Regions from separate parts of the Mesorhizobium sp. LNHC232B00 genome, predicted to be linked through region 2. Evidence: riboswitches for the same ligand, from Rfam matches in the RefSeq annotation. Region 2 holds a riboswitch; each other region holds the start of a gene.
The links. Region 2 has a riboswitch for cobalamin ahead of X743_RS156350 (aromatic ring-hydroxylating dioxygenase subunit alpha). Riboswitches for the same ligand answer to the same signal wherever they lie in the genome.
Positions count from the first base shown of each region.

Region 1: linked by a shared signal. The riboswitch ahead of X743_RS168125 (CbtB domain-containing protein) and the one ahead of X743_RS156350 (aromatic ring-hydroxylating dioxygenase subunit alpha) in region 2 are both predicted to bind cobalamin.
Region 3: linked by a shared signal. The riboswitch ahead of X743_RS168330 (DUF1636 family protein) and the one ahead of X743_RS156350 (aromatic ring-hydroxylating dioxygenase subunit alpha) in region 2 are both predicted to bind cobalamin.

Region 1 covers NZ_AYWP01000001.1:75,000-78,265, reverse strand. Annotated here, with positions in the region: gene cobO (cob(I)yrinic acid a,c-diamide adenosyltransferase) at 1-278, opposite strand, end outside; gene cobU (bifunctional adenosylcobinamide kinase/adenosylcobinamide-phosphate guanylyltransferase) at 280-795, opposite strand; gene X743_RS168120 (CbtA family protein) at 788-1,588, opposite strand; gene X743_RS168125 (CbtB domain-containing protein) at 1,604-1,783, opposite strand; cobalamin riboswitch at 1,819-2,017, opposite strand; gene X743_RS168130 (aromatic ring-hydroxylating dioxygenase subunit alpha) at 2,176-3,266, shown strand, end outside.
Region 2 covers NZ_AYWP01000008.1:68,272-71,537, forward strand. Annotated here, with positions in the region: gene ugpC (sn-glycerol-3-phosphate ABC transporter ATP-binding protein UgpC) at 1-324, shown strand, start outside; gene X743_RS156365 (DUF680 domain-containing protein) at 396-641, opposite strand; gene X743_RS156360 (DUF680 domain-containing protein) at 707-904, opposite strand; gene X743_RS156355 (DUF680 domain-containing protein) at 983-1,198, opposite strand; cobalamin riboswitch at 1,689-1,891, shown strand; gene X743_RS156350 (aromatic ring-hydroxylating dioxygenase subunit alpha) at 2,005-3,252, shown strand.
Region 3 covers NZ_AYWP01000001.1:31,164-34,429, reverse strand. Annotated here, with positions in the region: gene X743_RS168320 (NADH-quinone oxidoreductase subunit A) at 1-82, opposite strand, end outside; gene X743_RS168325 (winged helix-turn-helix domain-containing protein) at 416-1,615, shown strand; cobalamin riboswitch at 1,645-1,851, shown strand; gene X743_RS168330 (DUF1636 family protein) at 1,890-2,318, shown strand; gene cobW (cobalamin biosynthesis protein CobW) at 2,321-3,266, shown strand, end outside.

The DNA of each region.
Region 1 (3,266 bases), on a different contig from region 2:
TCGCCGAACGCGGCAAACGCATCTTTCTCACCGGTGTGCCATTTGCCCTTGATGAACTGGACGACGCCGACCCGCTTGCCATAGCCGAGCATCCGCAGCGCCAGGCCGAACGCAGCCGTGGTCTTGCCCTTGCCGGGGCCGGTGTTGACGATCAGCAGGCCCTTCTCGACCGTCTTGCTCGCAACCTCGGCGTCCTGCACCGCCTTGCGCTTGGCCATCTTGGCGCGGTGGCGCTCTTCATCCCTGTTCTCACTGGCCTTGCCGTCTATATCAGTCATCTCACTTCACCTTGAGCGGCAGCCCGGCCACCATCAAAAGCACCGTATCGGCAATCGCCGCGACCTGCTGGTTGAGCCGGCCGGCGGCATCGCGGAACCGACGTGCCAGGGCATTGTCCGGCACGATGCCTTGCCCGACTTCGTTGGACACCACGAACCAGGGCCCGCGCGGCCGCGACAGCACGGCCGCCAGCCGCAGGCATTCCTGCTCGAGATCACGTTCGCCAAGCATGTGATTGGTCAGCCACAGGGTGAGGCAGTCGACGAGCACCGGCTGATTGTCCGGCAAGGCCTCGATCGCACCGGCGAGGTCCAGCGGCGCATCGATGGTCGACCAGCCCTCGCCGCGCCGCGAGCGGTGCAGCGCGATGCGCTCGCGCATCTCGTCGTCATAGGTATCAGCAGTGGCGATATAGGTCCATGGCGAGGGCAACGCCGTCGCCAGGGTCTCGGCGTGCGCGCTCTTGCCGGAGCGCGCGCCACCAATGATGAAAGTCAGCTTGCCGCGATCAGGCAAAGCTGTCGCGCAGGCTGCTCGCAGCGCCCGTGAAGCGGCCGCGCACCACGCCGACGACCGCGCCGAGCACCAGCCAGAACACCAGATCGGTCACGGTCACCGCCACCACGAATTGGTGGTGCAGGCCCTCGGGAATCGGCGTCTCGAAACTGTCTGGCTGCGGCGCGCCGACCATATGCGGGGCGACGATCAAAGCCACGCCAAGGATCGCGAGCGGCAGCGATTTGCGGAAGGCGATCAGCCCAAGACCGATCGCCGTGGCCGCCACCGTCGAGACCCACCAAATCTGGCGCGGCAGCAACTCGGCCGCCGGCATCGCCGGCAGTTCCGGCGGCAGGCCGAGGCCAGGCGCCAGCGTGAACACAGCAAACCCTGCCAGGCCCCAGAACACACCCTGGCGCCAATTGCCGATGCCGCCCGCGAATTCCGAGACCGCGACCAGGACCAGCGCGAAGCCGATGCCGGTGACGATGTTGGCAAGCACGCTGAAGCCGAAACGCTCGAGACCATCGGCCGGCGCCCAGCCTTCGTCTTCCGCCGGAGCGGCGGCTTCTGCCGGCGCCGGCGCGGCGGAGCTCATGGCATTCCCCGCCGGTGCGGCGGTGCTCATGGCATTGGTATCCGCGGCAGTGGGCGCGGCCTGGTCATGATGGTGGCCGCCACCGGCCTGCTCGTAGACTTCGGCCTTGAGGATAAGCGGCACGGTGGCATAGGCCTGCATGCAGGCGAGAACGACGCCGGCCACAAGCCCTGCGATCGCCGCGATGAACACGACGTTGCGAAACAGGTTCATGATGTCAAATCCTCGTCAGTGGCAGGGAAACGCCATCGAATGACGATAGTCGTGGGCGGCATTGTGGACCGCATCGATATGCGAGAAGCCGACAAAGCCGACGACGAAGATGCCGAGCAGCGCGGCTAGCGCGAGCTGCATGAAGCGCGACTGCGAGGAGACGGAGGCGCCGAGGGAGACGGAAGCAGTATTCATGTCTTGTCCTTTCACCCTCCACCCGAGGGCATCGAAGTCAGTTTCCTGTCGCCGGCAGGTCTCCTGGCTCGCGGATCAGCGCCCTTCTCCACCTTCCCGAAGAAAAATCTTCAGTGGCATATGGAGAGGACTACCGCACACAGTTGCGGGGGCAGCCACGGCATTGGGCGACAATTGAGCCCGCACCGCATTCCCTCTTGGCTCCAAAACGGAACCGACGACAGCTTGACTATACGGAAAATCACGGCACGCGGCAAACCAAATTCCGCCGGCAACCAGCGCGATTGCGCCATGCCGGCGACATCGGCCGTTCTCGGCACCACAATTGACAATCATCCCGGCCGGGTGTCGGCTGGCCACTTCACAGGAAGCCAGCCATGCAGCCTCCAGCCCTGCAGCCCAATGCCAGCGAACGCGATCGCTACAACGGCCTGACCCGGGCTGAAGCGACGTTGCCGTCATCGGCCTATTGGGACGGCGAGAGCTATCAGCGCGACCTCGATGCGATCTGGTATCGAAGCTGGCTGCTCGTCTGCCGGGAAGCCGATCTCGCCCAACCGCTGGCTTTCCGCACCTTCCGCGTCGGCACGCAGGAAATCGTCGTGCTGCGCGACGAAACCGGCGAACTGCGCGCCTTCCACAACACCTGCCGGCATCGCGGCTCGCAGCTGTGCCAGGAAAGCGAAGGCCGGCTGAAGGCGCGGCTGATCACTTGCCCCTATCATGCCTGGTCCTATTCGCTGCGCGGCGACCTCGTGCGCGTACCGTCGAAATCGCTGCCCGAAGGCTTCGACAAGGCCGACCATCCGCTCTATCGCGTCGCGCTCTCGGTGTGGCGCGGCTTCGTGTTCGTCAATTTGCAAGAGGACGCGAATTTGCAGGAGGACGCGAATTCGCAGGAGGGCACGGCGGGCTCGGCGCAGGCCTCCTTCGATCCCGCCTCCGGCGATCTCGGCAATTGGCCGCTGGAAACGCTTGTATCAGGCCATGTGCTGCGCAAGGTGATGAACTGCAACTGGAAGATTTTTTGGGAAAACTTCAATGAATGCCTGCACTGCCCCGGCGTTCACAAGGACCTGTCGCGGCTGGTGCCGATCTATGGCCGCGGCCTGATGAGCCGGCATGACGACCCCGAATGGGTGCGCCACGCCGACAATGACGCGCCGGAATTTTCGGGTGGTTTGCGCGTCGGCGCCGAAACCTGGTCGCGCGACGGCAAGACCCATGCACCGGTCTTCGCGGGCTTGACGCCGGCCGAGCGCGCCGCCGGCCAGACCTACGCCACCAGCCTGCCGTCGATGTTCATCGTCGGTCACGTCGACTATGTCCGGACCGTGCGGCTGGTGCCGCTCGGTCCCGAACAGACCGGTCTTGTCGCGGAATGGCTGTTCGCGCCCGGAGCGCTTGGCGACCCGTCGGCCGACATCGACAACATAGTCGCCTTCGGCACGCAGGTGCTGGAGGAGGACGCGGCGATCTGCGA
Region 2 (3,266 bases):
GCAACGGTGCCGATCGCGACACCGGCTTCGGCAAAGGGCGCGGCGGTAAGCTTCGGCGTGCGGCCAGAGGATCTGATCATCGCCAGCGGCACGGACTATCTGTTCGAAGGCACGGTGGATTATGTCGAACAGCTCGGCGAGGTCCAGCTGGTCTATGTCGACATCGGCCGCGCCGACCTGCCGCTGGTGACAAAGCTGCCGGGCAATGTCGAGGTCAAGCGCGGCTCGACATTGCGGCTGAGCGCCAATGCGGAGGACCTGCATATCTTCGACGCGGATGGGCGGTCCTTCGCGCTGCACGAGGCGGAAGCAAAGGCGGCTTGAGCTAAAAGCGGCCTAACGACAAAAAACGGCGGGCCTTGCCCGCCGCTCTTTTTTAAAACCGACTTCGACTGTTAGTGATTGCCGACGTGGTCCCGGTCGTTGCTCTGAGGGGCCGGCTTCTGCACGTTGCCCGACGAATTGAGCAGCTTGTAGACAGGCGAGCCGCTGTCGCGGATCGAACCGGTATGCGAAGCGTCCACATCGGCCGAAGTCACGGCAGGCTGGTTGGCGCCATTGGAGCCATAATTGTCGCTGCCGGCGAAAGCACTGCCGGAAATCGCCAGAACGGCGGCGGCAGCAAGGATGATCTTCTTCATTTCAAGTCTCCTGAAGTCTCGAATTCCACGGCATGGCGGGCAAACCCGCCATTGCCGGGTCGGCTTTAGTTGTTGCCGAAGAGGTTGTGGTCGGCGCCGACGACAGGCTTCTGGTCAGCCGGTTCCGACTTCTTGGTCGAAGCCGTGTACGAATTGTCGGTCGAAGTCACGGCAGGCTGGTTGGCGCCATAGTTGTCGCTGCCGGCGAGAGCGCTGCCGGAAATGGCCAGAACGGCGGCGGCAGCAAGAATGATCTTCTTCATTTCAAGTCTCCTGAATTTTGATGAATTTTTGAGTTCGCCAGGACGGCGGGCAAGCAGCCGTCAACCGGCGGTCGCCTGTTAGCGGTTACCGAAAAGGTTGTGGTCGGCACCCTGGACAGGCGTCTGAGCAGCCGGTTCCGACTTCTTGACCGAAGCGGTGTACGAGCTGTCGACGGCAGTGGCTGCAGGGGTCGCATTCGAGCCGTAATGGTCCGAACTATAATGGTCGCTACCAGCGAAGGCGCTGCCGGAAATGGCCAGAAGGGCGGCGGCAGTGAGAACAATCTTTTTCATTTTGGGTACTCCAGTATTTTTCCGTCCGTCTAGCGGCGTGTCTTGGGATGAAATCGCGTCGTTCGGACAGCCCCGATTTGGGAAAGCCAGATGGCCGTTTCCAATCACGAAGTTGTTCCGCGTGGACCATGAATCCACCACTTGAAATTGTACCACCGGCTTCCACATCAATTTTTTTGCTTTTTTATCAATCAGTTAGAAGGATCAAGGGAGCTATCACCAACTGTGTCGGAGGCCCAGCGTTCACAACGTCCTGCACGCACCGTCAACAGAAACGAACCGTTCGGTTCGATTTTAGGTTTCGCTAATAGTCACTTTTCGAAACTGTTAACCTTTTTTTGGCTCCGGCCAAGGATCGAAAAACAACGTTGGGGTGCTGGCGACGAGCCGGTTTCAACGGTCGCGATCCTTGTAGGGACGATCTTGCATGCGTGTCGCGCCGCATGGATGCGATGTCGTTTTCATGCCGACGCCGCGATGCGCGCCGTGATTAGATCACGCCATCTCAGGTGCCGCTTCGTGACGACGGAGTGGAGAATTGGGAAGCCGGTCAGAATCCGGCGCTGCCCCCGCAACGGTGGTGGAGTTCAAGTCGCAACGGGAGACCACTGGGCGAAAGCCTGGGAAGGTGTCGCGATGGTCCGCAAGGACGACTCCAGAGCCCGGAAACCAGCCCGAGATTGCTAGAACTCGACTGATCGCGGTGGGCGGTCAAGGGGCGGATGATGCATGCCCGGCTGGCGCCGGCCTGCGTCCGATCCTTCCTCCATCACCACCAGTTCAGTCCTTGGATATGAGGACAGGACATGGATGCTCGCAACGACATGCTGAGGCTCTTGAACAGCCGCAGACAGGGCTTTTCGCTGGAACAGCCCTTTTACACCGATCCGGACTACTTCAAGCTCGACATGGAGCTGATCTGGTATCGCGATTGGCTGTTCATCGGCCATGATTGCGAGCTGCCCAAGCCAGGCAGCTTCATCACCGTGCAGATCGGCGACTATCCGGTCGTGCTGGTGCGCGATCAGCAGGGCAAGATCAACGCCTTCCACAATTCCTGCCGCCACCGCGGCAGCCGCGTCTGCAACACCGACAAGGGCATGGCCGCCAAACTGGTCTGCCCCTATCACCAGTGGACCTATGAGTTGGACGGCCGCCTGCTGTTCGCCCGCCAGATGGCCGAGGGTTTCGACAAGAGCCAGTTCGGGCTGAAGCCGGTCGCCTGCGAAAGCGTCGCCGGCTATATCTTCATCTGCCTGGGCAAGGAGCCGGCCGACTTCGCGCCGATGCGGGCGATGATCGAACCCTACCTCAAGCCGCACCGGCTCGGCGAGGCGAAGATCGCCTTCGAGAGCACGATCATCGAGAAGGGCAATTGGAAGCTCGTCTGGGAAAACAACCGCGAGTGCTATCATTGCGCGGGCAATCACCCGGAATTGTGCAAGACGTTCCCGGAAGCACCGACCGTGACCGGCGTGCAGGGCGCCGACAGCGATCCGGAGATGCTGGCGCACTGGGCGAAATGCGAGGCGGCCGGCCTGCCGAGCAAGTTCCGCATCGATCCGGCCGGACAGTATCGCGCCACCCGCGCGCCGCTGCTGCGCGATGCCGTCAGCTACACGATGAACGGCAAGCGGGCGGTGAGGAAGAACCTCTCCGACAACGTCTCGGCCGACCGCATCGGCACCTTGATGCACTATCACTACCCGACGACATGGAACCATATCCTCATCGACCATGCCGTCACCTTCCGCGTGCTGCCGGTCAGCGCCACGGAAACCGCCGTGACGACCAAATGGCTGGTCCACAAGGATGCGGTCGAGGGCGTCGACTACGATCTCGCCGAACTCACCCATGTGTGGACCGAGACCAACGACCAGGACCGCCGCATCGTCGAGGAGAACGCCTTCGGCATCCTGTCGCCGGCCTATGAGCCCGGCCCCTATTCGGAGTTGCACGAGGGCGGCGTCATCCAGTTCGTCGACTGGTACGCCCGCTTCATCGGTCCGCGCCTTGCCGAAGACGGCAAGCCGGCGCTGCGCAGCGTTGCGTGAGCTCATGTCGCCCA
Region 3 (3,266 bases), on a different contig from region 2:
CGGCCAGCAGCGCCAGGCCGACAACCAGCGCCACGCCGATGAACAGGACGATGGGCAGGTACGAACTGAGAAGTGCGTTCATGCAGCGGCTTTCCGTTGGCGCCAATCCATTTTGATTACAGCACCGGACCTTAATGCGGAAGCGTGACAGTTTAACCGCTGAACCGTTTTAAGGGGCCTATGCTGCAACGCGGCGAGGGTTAGCGCAGCACTTCCAGCGAAGCAAGTCAAACCTTGTTCAAAAGGCGGTGCTGGACGGCATATACGGAGAAACTGGTCCGATACGCTCCTGTTTGATTTCCTTCGCTTTTTACTCCACTTTTCTCTCCTGACATGGATGCCGCCAAAACCCTGCTAGCATGGGCAGGAATCACCCATCAAACGACGGTCAACGAGTTACAAGAGTCGCATCCGAATGAAGGAAAAGATCTCGCTTGCCACCGCCCGGCGCGTCGCGCTCGCCGCTCAGGGTTTTCTCGACCCCCGCCCTAATGGCACGCCCGACCGCCGTCATTTCGCCCGCGTTCTATCCCGCACCGGCCTGCTGCAGATCGATTCCGTCAGCGCGGTGGTGCGCGCGCATTACATGCCGCTCTATTCGCGCCTTGGCCCCTACCCGCTCGCCTTGCTCGACAACGCCGCCGTCACCCGCAAGCGCACGGTGTTCGAATACTGGGCGCACGAGGCCTCCTTCCTGCCGGTGGAGACCTGGCCGCTGATGCGCTGGCGCATGCAGCGCGCCGAGCAAGGCAAAGAGATGTATCTGGGGCTGGCCAAATGGGGCCGCGAGCACGCCGCCTATATAGAAGAGATCTACCGCGAGGTCGTCGCGCGCGGCCCGATCGCTGCTTCCGCGCTCGAAGGCCAGAAAGGCTCGGGCGGCTGGTGGGGCTGGAGCCACGCCAAGCATGCCTTCGAATGGCTGTTCTGGGCCGGGCGCATCACCACGGCGCACCGCCGCGGATTCGAGCGCTTCTATGACCTGCCCGAGCGCGTGCTGCCGCAGGCGATTCTCGACCTGCCCGTACCGGCCGCCGAGGACGCGCACCGCGAATTGCTGCGCATCTCCGCCCGCGCCCATGGCGTGGCGACATCAGGCGATTTGCGCGACTATTTCCGCTTGTCCCCCGCCGACATGAAGGGCCGCCTGGAGGAATTGGTCGAACTCGGTGAGCTGCTGCCGGTGCGCGTCGAAGGCTGGGATAAGCCCGCTTACCTGCACAAGGATGCGCGTCTGCCCAGGAAAATCGACGCCCGTGCCTTGCTGGCCCCGTTCGATCCCGTGGTCTTCGAACGCTCGCGCTCGGAGCGGCTGTTCGATTTTCACTACCGCATCGAGATCTACACGCCGGCCGAAAAGCGCCAATACGGCTACTACGTCCTGCCCTTCCTGCTCGGCGACAGGATCGTAGCGCGCGTCGATCTCAAGGCCGATCGGCCGGCGAGTGTGCTACGCGTCCACGCGGCCTATGCCGAAGCTGGCGCACCGCCTGAAACCGCCGCCCAGCTTTTCGAGGAATTGAAGCAAATGCAGGGCTGGCTCGGGCTTGAGCGCATGGAAGTGACGCCCGCTGGCGACCTCGGACCGTCACTTGCCGACATCGCCATGTCGTAGGCCCGCGTTGACAGTCCTGCCCGCAACAGCCTAAATCCGCTCCAGACGGTCTCTTCTCTTCAATGAGAGGGGCTAAGAGGGAATGCGGTGCGGGATGAAAAATCTCAAATCCGCGGCTGTCCCCGCAACTGTAAGCGACGAGCCAAGGCCGAAAGCCACTGGGAGTTCCCGGGAAGGCGGCTAACCAAGGCGATGACCCGCGAGCCAGGAGACCTGCCGTCCGCGACAACATAATCCGATCGCCCGGCGGGTTTCCGGGCAAGGAGCCCGGTTTTTGGACCAGAACAGCAGTTTTTCGGCTGGCAAAGCGGACAACTCGTCCGCCGACAGCGATGCCTTGTCCGGCGTCACCGTGATCATCTGTGCCTCGTGCCGTGACGAAACCGGCTCCGACGCCCATCCCCGCGCCGGCGAACTGCTCGCGCAGGATACGCGCAACGCCGCCTCGGGCGAAGATATCTGCGTCCGCACCGTCGAATGCCTCGGCAATTGCAAGCGCCGGCTGAGCGCCGCGATCCTGCGCGACGGCTGCTGGAGCTATGTCTTCGGCGACCTGACCACGGCCAGCGGCGCCGACCTTGTCGCCGGCGCGAAGCTCTTCGCCACCTCGACCGACGGCCTCATCCCGTGGCGTGGCCGGCCCGATAGCCTCAAGCGTGGCCTCGTTGCCCGCATCCCTCCCCTCGACATGCTGAAGGACTGACCATGACTGCTCCAGATTCGTCCGCCAACCTTTCTCGCGTTCCCTGCACCGTCGTCACCGGTTTTCTCGGCGCCGGCAAGACGACGCTGGTCCGCCATCTCCTGGAAAACGCCGGCGGCAAACGCATTGCCATCATCGTCAACGAGTTCGGCGACATCGGCATCGACGGCGAGATTTTGAAGGGCTGCGGCATCGACACCTGTCCGGAGGAAAACATCGTCGAATTGGCCAATGGCTGCATCTGCTGCACCGTCGCCGACGATTTCGTGCCGGCGCTCGACCAGATCCTGGCGCTGACGCCGAAGGTCGACCACATCCTGATCGAGACTTCGGGCCTGGCTCTGCCCAAGCCGCTGGTCCAGGCCTTCCAGTGGCCGACGGTGAAAAGCCGCGTCACGGTCGACGGCGTCATCGCCGTGGTCGATGGCCCGGCGCTGGCCGAAGGCCGCGTCGCCAACGACATGGACGCGCTGCAGGCGCAGCGCGCTCAGGATGAGAGCCTCGACCATGACGACCCGGTCGAGGAAGTGTTCGAGGACCAGATCGCCTGCGCCGACCTGATCATCCTGTCGAAGAGCGACCTGATGGACGCCGCAGGCTCAGCCCGCGCCAACGCCATCATCAACGAACACTCCGCCCGCGCCGTGAAGATCGTGCCGACCTCGCATGGCAAGGTCGATCCCTCCGTGCTGCTCGGCCTCGGTCTCGCCGTCGAGGACGACATCGAGAACCGCAAGTCCCATCATGACGGTGCGTTCGACCACGAGCATGACGACTTCGACACCTTCATCGTCGACATTCCCTCGATCGCCAATCCCGACGAGCTGGCAAAGCGCGTCGCCAACGCCGCCGAACAGGAAAACGTGCTGCGCGTCAAAGGCTTCGTCGAGGTCGGCGGCAAGCCGATGCGGCTCTTGCTCCAAGCCGTCGGGCCGCGCGTCAATCATT